Methylobacterium currus: one gene and its partner. The protein of the gene in region 1 interacts with the protein of each later gene in a pairwise test. Links are inferred from orthologs where the notes say so. Each region holds a gene or a part of one and is shown on either strand. Other genes may lie near its edges.

Region 1 (3,200 bases):
GACATCCGCCCGCTCCCGCGGCTGCGCCTCGATCCGTCGGTGCGCTCGCTGTTCGATTTCCGCTACGACGACATCAGCATCGAGGGCTACGACCCGCACCCGGCGATCCGGGCGCCGGTGGCGGTCTGAGGATGGCGCCGCCCCTCGTCACCCTGATCGCCGCCGTCGCGAAGAACGGCGTCATCGGCCGCGACAACGCGCTGATCTGGCGCCTGCGCAGCGACCTGCGGCGCTTCCGCGCCCTCACCATGGGCAAGCCGGTGGTGATGGGGCGCAAGACCTGGGACTCGATCGGCCGGCCGCTTCCGGGACGGCGGGTGATCGTGCTGACCCGGGATCCCGCCTGGGAGGCGCCCGGCACCGAGCGGGCGGCCGGGTGGGACGACGCCCTGCGGCTCGCAGGCTCGGCGGGGGAGGTGATGGTGGCGGGCGGGTCCGAGATCTACGCCCTCGCCCTGCCGCATGCCGACCGGATCCACCTCACCGAGGTCGACGCGGCGCCCGAGGGCGATGCGCGCTTTCCCGCGATCCCGGCGGAGTTCCGCGAGGTCGCCGCGGAGGCGCATCCGGCCGGCCCCGAGGACGAGCACGGATTCCGGTTCGTGACCCTCGCGCGGGCTCCCTGAGCCCGATACGTCCGAGACGAGGAAACCATCTCAAGGTCCGGGGTGCGGCGATGGAACTCCCGCGAGCCCGCAGAAACCTTGAGAATTCGGTCGGCGCCGGTGGTTGCTTTCGCGTGGGGCTCGGCCGATATCGCAAGGGACCGAGACCAGAGCAATGCGAGTGCCGCGCGGGACGCGAGAGACAGCGCGGGGCGTGCCGGCCGGGAAAGGACGTGGGCGAGCATGCCTTGGAGCAATCAGAGCGGCGGCAGTGGCGGTGGCGGCGGCAACGGGGGTGGTCCCTGGGGCAATCGCGGCGGCAATAGCGGCGGTCCCTGGGGCAGTGGTTCCGGCGGCGGAGGCGGCGGCCCCTGGGGCGGCGGCGGCTCGGGCGGCGGCAACCAGCCGCCGGACCTCGAGGACCTGCTGCGCCGCAGCCAGGACCGGCTCAAGACCCTGATCCCCGGCGGCGGCTCGGTCGGCACCAAGGGTGCGGTGCTGGCGGTGCTGGTCGTGCTGGTGCTGTGGCTGATGACCGGCTGGTACACGGTGCTGCCGAGCCAGGTCGGCATCAACACGGTGTTCGGCCGCTATACCGGCCAGTCCGGCGAGGGCCTGCGCTGGAACTTCCCCTACCCGGTCGGCGCGGTGGTGAGGCCGAATGTCGGCGAGTCGCGCAGCATCCAGGTCGGCTACCGCTCGGGCGTCGGCGCCCAGCGCTCCCGGGACGTGCCGGAGGAGAGCCTGATGCTCACCGGCGACGACAACATCGTCGACCTCGATTTCGACGTGCAGTGGCGCGTGAACCCGGCCAAGGCCGAGGATTTCGTGTTCAACCTCCAGAATCCCGAGGGCACCATCAAGTCGGTGGCCGAGAGCGCGATGCGCGAGGTGGTGGGCCGGCGCCAGATCCAGGCGATCCTGACCACCGAGCAGTCGAGCGTGGCGCAGGAGGTGCAGCAGATCATCCAGAAGGCGCTCGATTCCTACGGCGCCGGCGTGCTGATCAACGTGGTCCAGCTCCAGGGCGTCAGCCCGCCGTCGGAGGTGCGCCAGGCCTTCGTCGACGTGAACGCGGCCCAGCAGGACGCGGCCCGCGCCCGCAACGAGGCCGAGACCTATGCCAGCCGCGTGGTGCCCGAGGCCCGGGGACGGTCCTCGCAGGTGATGCAGCAGGCGGAGGCCTTCAAGTCGCAGGCCACCGCCGAGGCGACCGGCCAGGCCGCGCGCTTCCGCGAGGTCTACGAATCCTACAAGCTCTCGCCCGCGGTCTCCCGCGAGCGCATGTTCCTCGACACGATGGAGAAGGTTCTGGGCGGCGTGAACAAGGTGATCATCGACCAGGGCGGCACCGCCGGCGCCGGCGCCGGCGCGACGGCTGCAGGGGTGCTGCCGGTCCTGCCCTTGCAGGACTTCACCACGACCGCCCGTCCGGCCCAGGGGAGCGCGCGATGAACGGCAACGCGCTTCGCACCGGCCTCGTCGTCCTCGGCGCCCTCGTCCTGGTGCTGATCTATGCCTCGGCCTTCACGGTGAGCCAGACCCAGCAGGCCCTGGTGCTGCAGTTCGGCCGCGTGCGCACCGTGCTGAACCAGGCCGGCACCGACAAGCCGGGCCTGTACTTCAAGCTGCCGTTCTTCGAGAGCGTGACGCTGTTCGAGAAGCGGCTGCTCGACCTCGACCTGCCGGTGCAGACCGTACTCTCGGCCGACCGCCAGAACCTCGAGGTCGATGCCTTCGCCCGCTACAAGATCAGCGATCCCCTGCGCTTCTACCAGTCGGTGAACAACGTCCAGGTCGCCAACCAGCGGCTGGGCAGCTTCACCAACGCGGCGATGCGCAACGTGCTGGCCAGCGCCTCGCGGGACGCCATCGTGCGCACCCAGCGCGAGGCCCTGATGAACCGCATCCAGGAGGAGGTGAACCGGCAGGCCAAGAATCTCGGCATCGAGATCATCGACCTGCGCCTGACCCGCGTCGACCTGCCGGCGGCCAACTCCCAGGCGGTCTACCAGCGCATGCGCACCGAGCGCGAGCGCGAGGCGGCGGACCTGCGCGCCAACGGCGCCCAGGTGGCGGCCACCATCAAGGCCAAGGCCGACCGCGACGTGACGGTGCTCATCGCCGAGGCGAACCAGAAGGCGGACCAGCTTCGCGGCCAGGGCGAGGCGGACCGCAACCGCATCCTCGCCGAGGCCTTCGGGCAGGATCCGGACTTCTTCGCCTTCTATCGCTCGATGCAGGCCTACGAGAAGGGCCTGAGCGGGCCCGAGACCCGGCTGGTGATCAGCCCCGGCTCGGAGTTCTTCCGCTACTTCAACGACCCGCAGGGTCGGGCTCGCCCTGCCGCGGCCCCGGCCGCCGGCCAGTAGGCCGGCGCCCCTCCGCCGAGGCGGAGACACGCCGACGATACCCCAGCGCCCCGCCCCGGCGGGGCGCGCTTTTGTGACGGTGGGCCACGCCGGTCGGCCGTGCCGCGGAGAACGACAAGATGCGACCTGAGGGGGGAACAGAAGAGGCGTCGGGAGCCGTCCGCGGGCGCCCGCGCGGTTTCCTGCCGTGAAGGATCTCGTCGCCGCCCTCGGCCTGGCGCTG
Region 2 (3,180 bases), 1.8 Mb from region 1 along the record:
ATGCCGCCGAGGCGGCCCTGAGCGACCTCCGGCGCTCCGATCCGGGCGGGGAGGGGCGCCTCGTCCTCGACGGGACCGGCCTCGCGGCCCTGCCGGAAGCGGTGGCCCTGAGGTCCGTCGCGCTCGCCGTCGTGGCCTTCCAGGGCGACGCGGGACGACAGGGCGAGGCGCCGGCCTATCCGCCGCGCCTGGAACGGCTGGAGCGGATCGTCCTCGGCGAGATCCTGCCCGCCCTGCGGCAGGGCCTCCCCTGCCGGCGCACCGTCGCGGGCCTCCTCCTGGCGGCCGGCGGCGGCCGGCTGACCCTCAGCCCGGCGCCTCCGCGGCGCCCGCCGGGCCTGCATTCGACCTGACGTCCGGCCCGGCCCGCCGGCCTGCGGTGCCGCAGGCGCGGGCGATTACTTGGCAAGCCCCGGGCGGGTGCCTACATTGCGATCCGAGTGCCGGTGCCCAACCCCAGCACGCCCGCACGGTACCGCGCTCCTCAGGGATTGACTCTTCGATGAACCCCAATTTCCGCAATTTCGCCCTGTGGGTCGTCATCTTCCTGCTGGTGCTGGCCCTCGTGACCCTGTTCCAGAACCCGGGTCACCGCTCGGGCGGCGGGGAGATCGCCTACAGCCAGCTCCTGAACGACGCCGAGGCGGGCCGCATCCAGAGCGTGGTCATCTCCGGCCAGGAGGTGAGCGGCACCTATACGAGCGGCGGCACGTTCTCGACCTACGCGCCCAACGATCCCTCGCTGGTGTCGAAGCTCCAGGGCAAGGGCGTGACCATCACGGCCCGTCCGCCCTCCGACAACACGCCGTGGTTCATCGCGCTGCTGGTCAACTGGCTGCCGATCCTGGTGTTCATCGGGGCCTGGATCTTCCTGTCGCGCCAGATGCAGTCCGGCGCCGGCCGGGCCATGGGCTTCGGCAAGTCCAAGGCGAAGCTCCTGACCGAGGCGCATGGCCGCGTGACCTTCGAGGACGTGGCGGGCGTCGACGAGGCCAAGGAGGACCTGCAGGAGATCGTCGAGTTCCTGCGCGACCCGCAGAAGTTCCAGCGGCTTGGCGGCCGCATCCCGCGCGGCGTGCTGCTGGTCGGCCCCCCCGGCACCGGCAAGACCCTGATCGCCCGGGCGGTCGCGGGCGAGGCCAACGTGCCGTTCTTCACCATCTCAGGGTCGGACTTCGTCGAGATGTTCGTCGGCGTCGGCGCCAGCCGCGTCCGCGACATGTTCGACCAGGCGAAGAAGAACGCCCCCTGCATCATCTTCATCGACGAGATTGACGCCGTCGGCCGGCATCGCGGCGCGGGCCTCGGGGGCGGCAACGACGAGCGCGAGCAGACCCTCAACCAGCTCCTCGTGGAAATGGACGGCTTCGAGGCCAACGAGGGCATCATCATCATCGCGGCGACGAACCGTCCCGACGTGCTCGATCCGGCGCTGCTGCGCCCCGGCCGCTTCGACCGCCAGATCATCGTGCCGAACCCGGATGTGATCGGCCGCGAGCGCATCCTGCGCGTCCATGTCCGCAAGGTGCCGCTCTCGCCCGACGTCGACCTCAAGGTGATCGCCCGCGGCACCCCCGGCTTCTCGGGCGCCGACCTGATGAACCTCGTCAACGAGGCGGCGCTGCTGGCGGCCCGCCGCGGCAAGCGCATCGTCACGATGCACGAGTTCGAGGACGCCAAGGACAAGGTGATGATGGGTGCCGAGCGGCGCACCCTCGTCATGACCGAGGACGAGAAGCGGCTCACCGCCTATCACGAGGGCGGCCACGCCATCGTGGCCTTCAACGTCCCGGCGACCGACCCGGTGCACAAGGCGACGATCATCCCCCGCGGCCGGGCGCTCGGCATGGTCATGCAGCTGCCGGAGCGCGACAAGCTGTCGATGTCCTTCGAGCAGATGACCTCGCGCCTCGCCATCATGATGGGCGGCCGCGTCGCCGAGGAGATGATCTTCGGCCACGACAAGGTCACCTCCGGCGCGCAGTCGGACATCGAGCAGGCGACGCGGCTGGCCCGCATGATGGTGACCCGCTGGGGCTTCAGCCCTGAGCTCGGCACCGTCGCCTACGGCGAGAACAACGACGAGGTCTTCCTCGGCATGCAGGTCAACCGGCAGCAGAACGTGTCGGAAGCCACCGCCCAGAAGATCGACGCCGAGGTTCGCCGCCTGGTCGAGGCCGGCCTGCAGGATGCCCGCCGCATCCTCAGCGAGCGCCGCGAGGACCTCGAGGCCCTGGCCCGCGGCCTCCTCGAATACGAGACTCTGTCGGGCGACGAGATCCGCGACCTCCTCGACGGCAAGCCGCCGGTGCGCGACGCCGGCGACTACCCGACGAACCCGACCCGGGGCTCGCCGGTCCCCTCCGCCGGCCGCGGCCGGCCGCGGGAGAATGACGGCGGCTACGAGCCGCAGCCGCAGGCCTGAGCGGCAGCCGCCGTGGCCCGAGCGGCGCGGAATCCACACTGCTCGATGATTCGGGCAAGGGGCGGCGGGAGCGATCCCGCCGCCCCTTGTCGTTGCAAGACAGCCTCAAAATAACCCAGACCACGTGTGACGCCCATTCGGGATGGCAGCACCGCGGCCTTGCGCGGCGCTGCCCGCCGGCGGCCGGGACGGCCCAGGTTGGGACAGGGAGAAGACAGCCGTGCGCAAGTATTTCGGGACCGACGGCATCCGGGGCCGGGCCAACGGCGTCATCACGCCGGAACTCGCGCTGAAGGTGGGACAGGCCGCCGGCCTCGTGTTCCAGCGCGGGGAGCACCGTCACCGCGTGGTGATCGGCAAGGATACCCGCCTGTCGGGCTACATGATCGAGACCGCCCTGGTGGCGGGCTTCACCTCGGTGGGGATGGACGTGCTGCTGCTCGGCCCGATGCCGACGCCGGCCGTGGCGATGCTGACCCGCTCGATGCGGGCCGATATCGGGGTGATGATCTCGGCCTCCCATAACCCGTTCGAGGATAACGGGATCAAGATCTTCGGTCCCGACGGGTTCAAGCTGTCGGACGACGTCGAGCGAGAGATCGAGCGGCTGATCGAGTCCAACCTCCAGACGAAGCTCGCCGGCTCCACCGATCTCGGCCGCGCCAAGCGCATCGAGAGCGTGCATGCCCGCTACATCGAGTTCGCCAAGCGCACCCTGCCGCGCAACCTGACCCTCGACGGCCTGCGGGTGGTGG

What was found. Proteins that work in one complex are often made in the same cells at the same time.
Region 2: the proteins of hflK (region 1) and ftsH interact in binary tests that used the Escherichia coli proteins (3 or more experiments, as listed by UniProt). The link is inferred for Methylobacterium currus from one-to-one orthologs.

The regions. Positions count from the first base shown.
Region 1 is NZ_CP028843.1:3,806,048-3,809,247, reverse strand. The notes cover bases 70-2,954. They hold hflK (FtsH protease activity modulator HflK), read left to right. Parts: upstream 70-848; coding sequence 849-2,060; downstream 2,061-2,954. Other genes in these bases: hflC (protease modulator HflC), read left to right, coding at 2,057-2,954; DA075_RS17765 (dihydrofolate reductase), read left to right, coding at 132-626; DA075_RS17770 (thymidylate synthase), read left to right, coding at 70-129. Outside these bases: more of DA075_RS17770, read left to right, coding at 1-69; more of hflC, read left to right, coding at 2,955-2,977; DA075_RS17750 (DUF2065 family protein), read left to right, coding at 3,165-3,200.
Region 2 is NZ_CP028843.1:5,639,509-5,642,688, forward strand. What follows is about bases 1-2,963. They hold ftsH (ATP-dependent zinc metalloprotease FtsH), read left to right. Parts: upstream 1-502; coding sequence 503-2,425; downstream 2,426-2,963. Other genes in these bases: tilS (tRNA lysidine(34) synthetase TilS), read left to right, coding at 1-353; glmM (phosphoglucosamine mutase), read left to right, coding at 2,646-2,963. In the rest of the region: more of glmM, read left to right, coding at 2,964-3,180. UniProt on the Escherichia coli protein: Acts as a processive, ATP-dependent zinc metallopeptidase for both cytoplasmic and membrane proteins. Plays a role in the quality control of integral membrane proteins.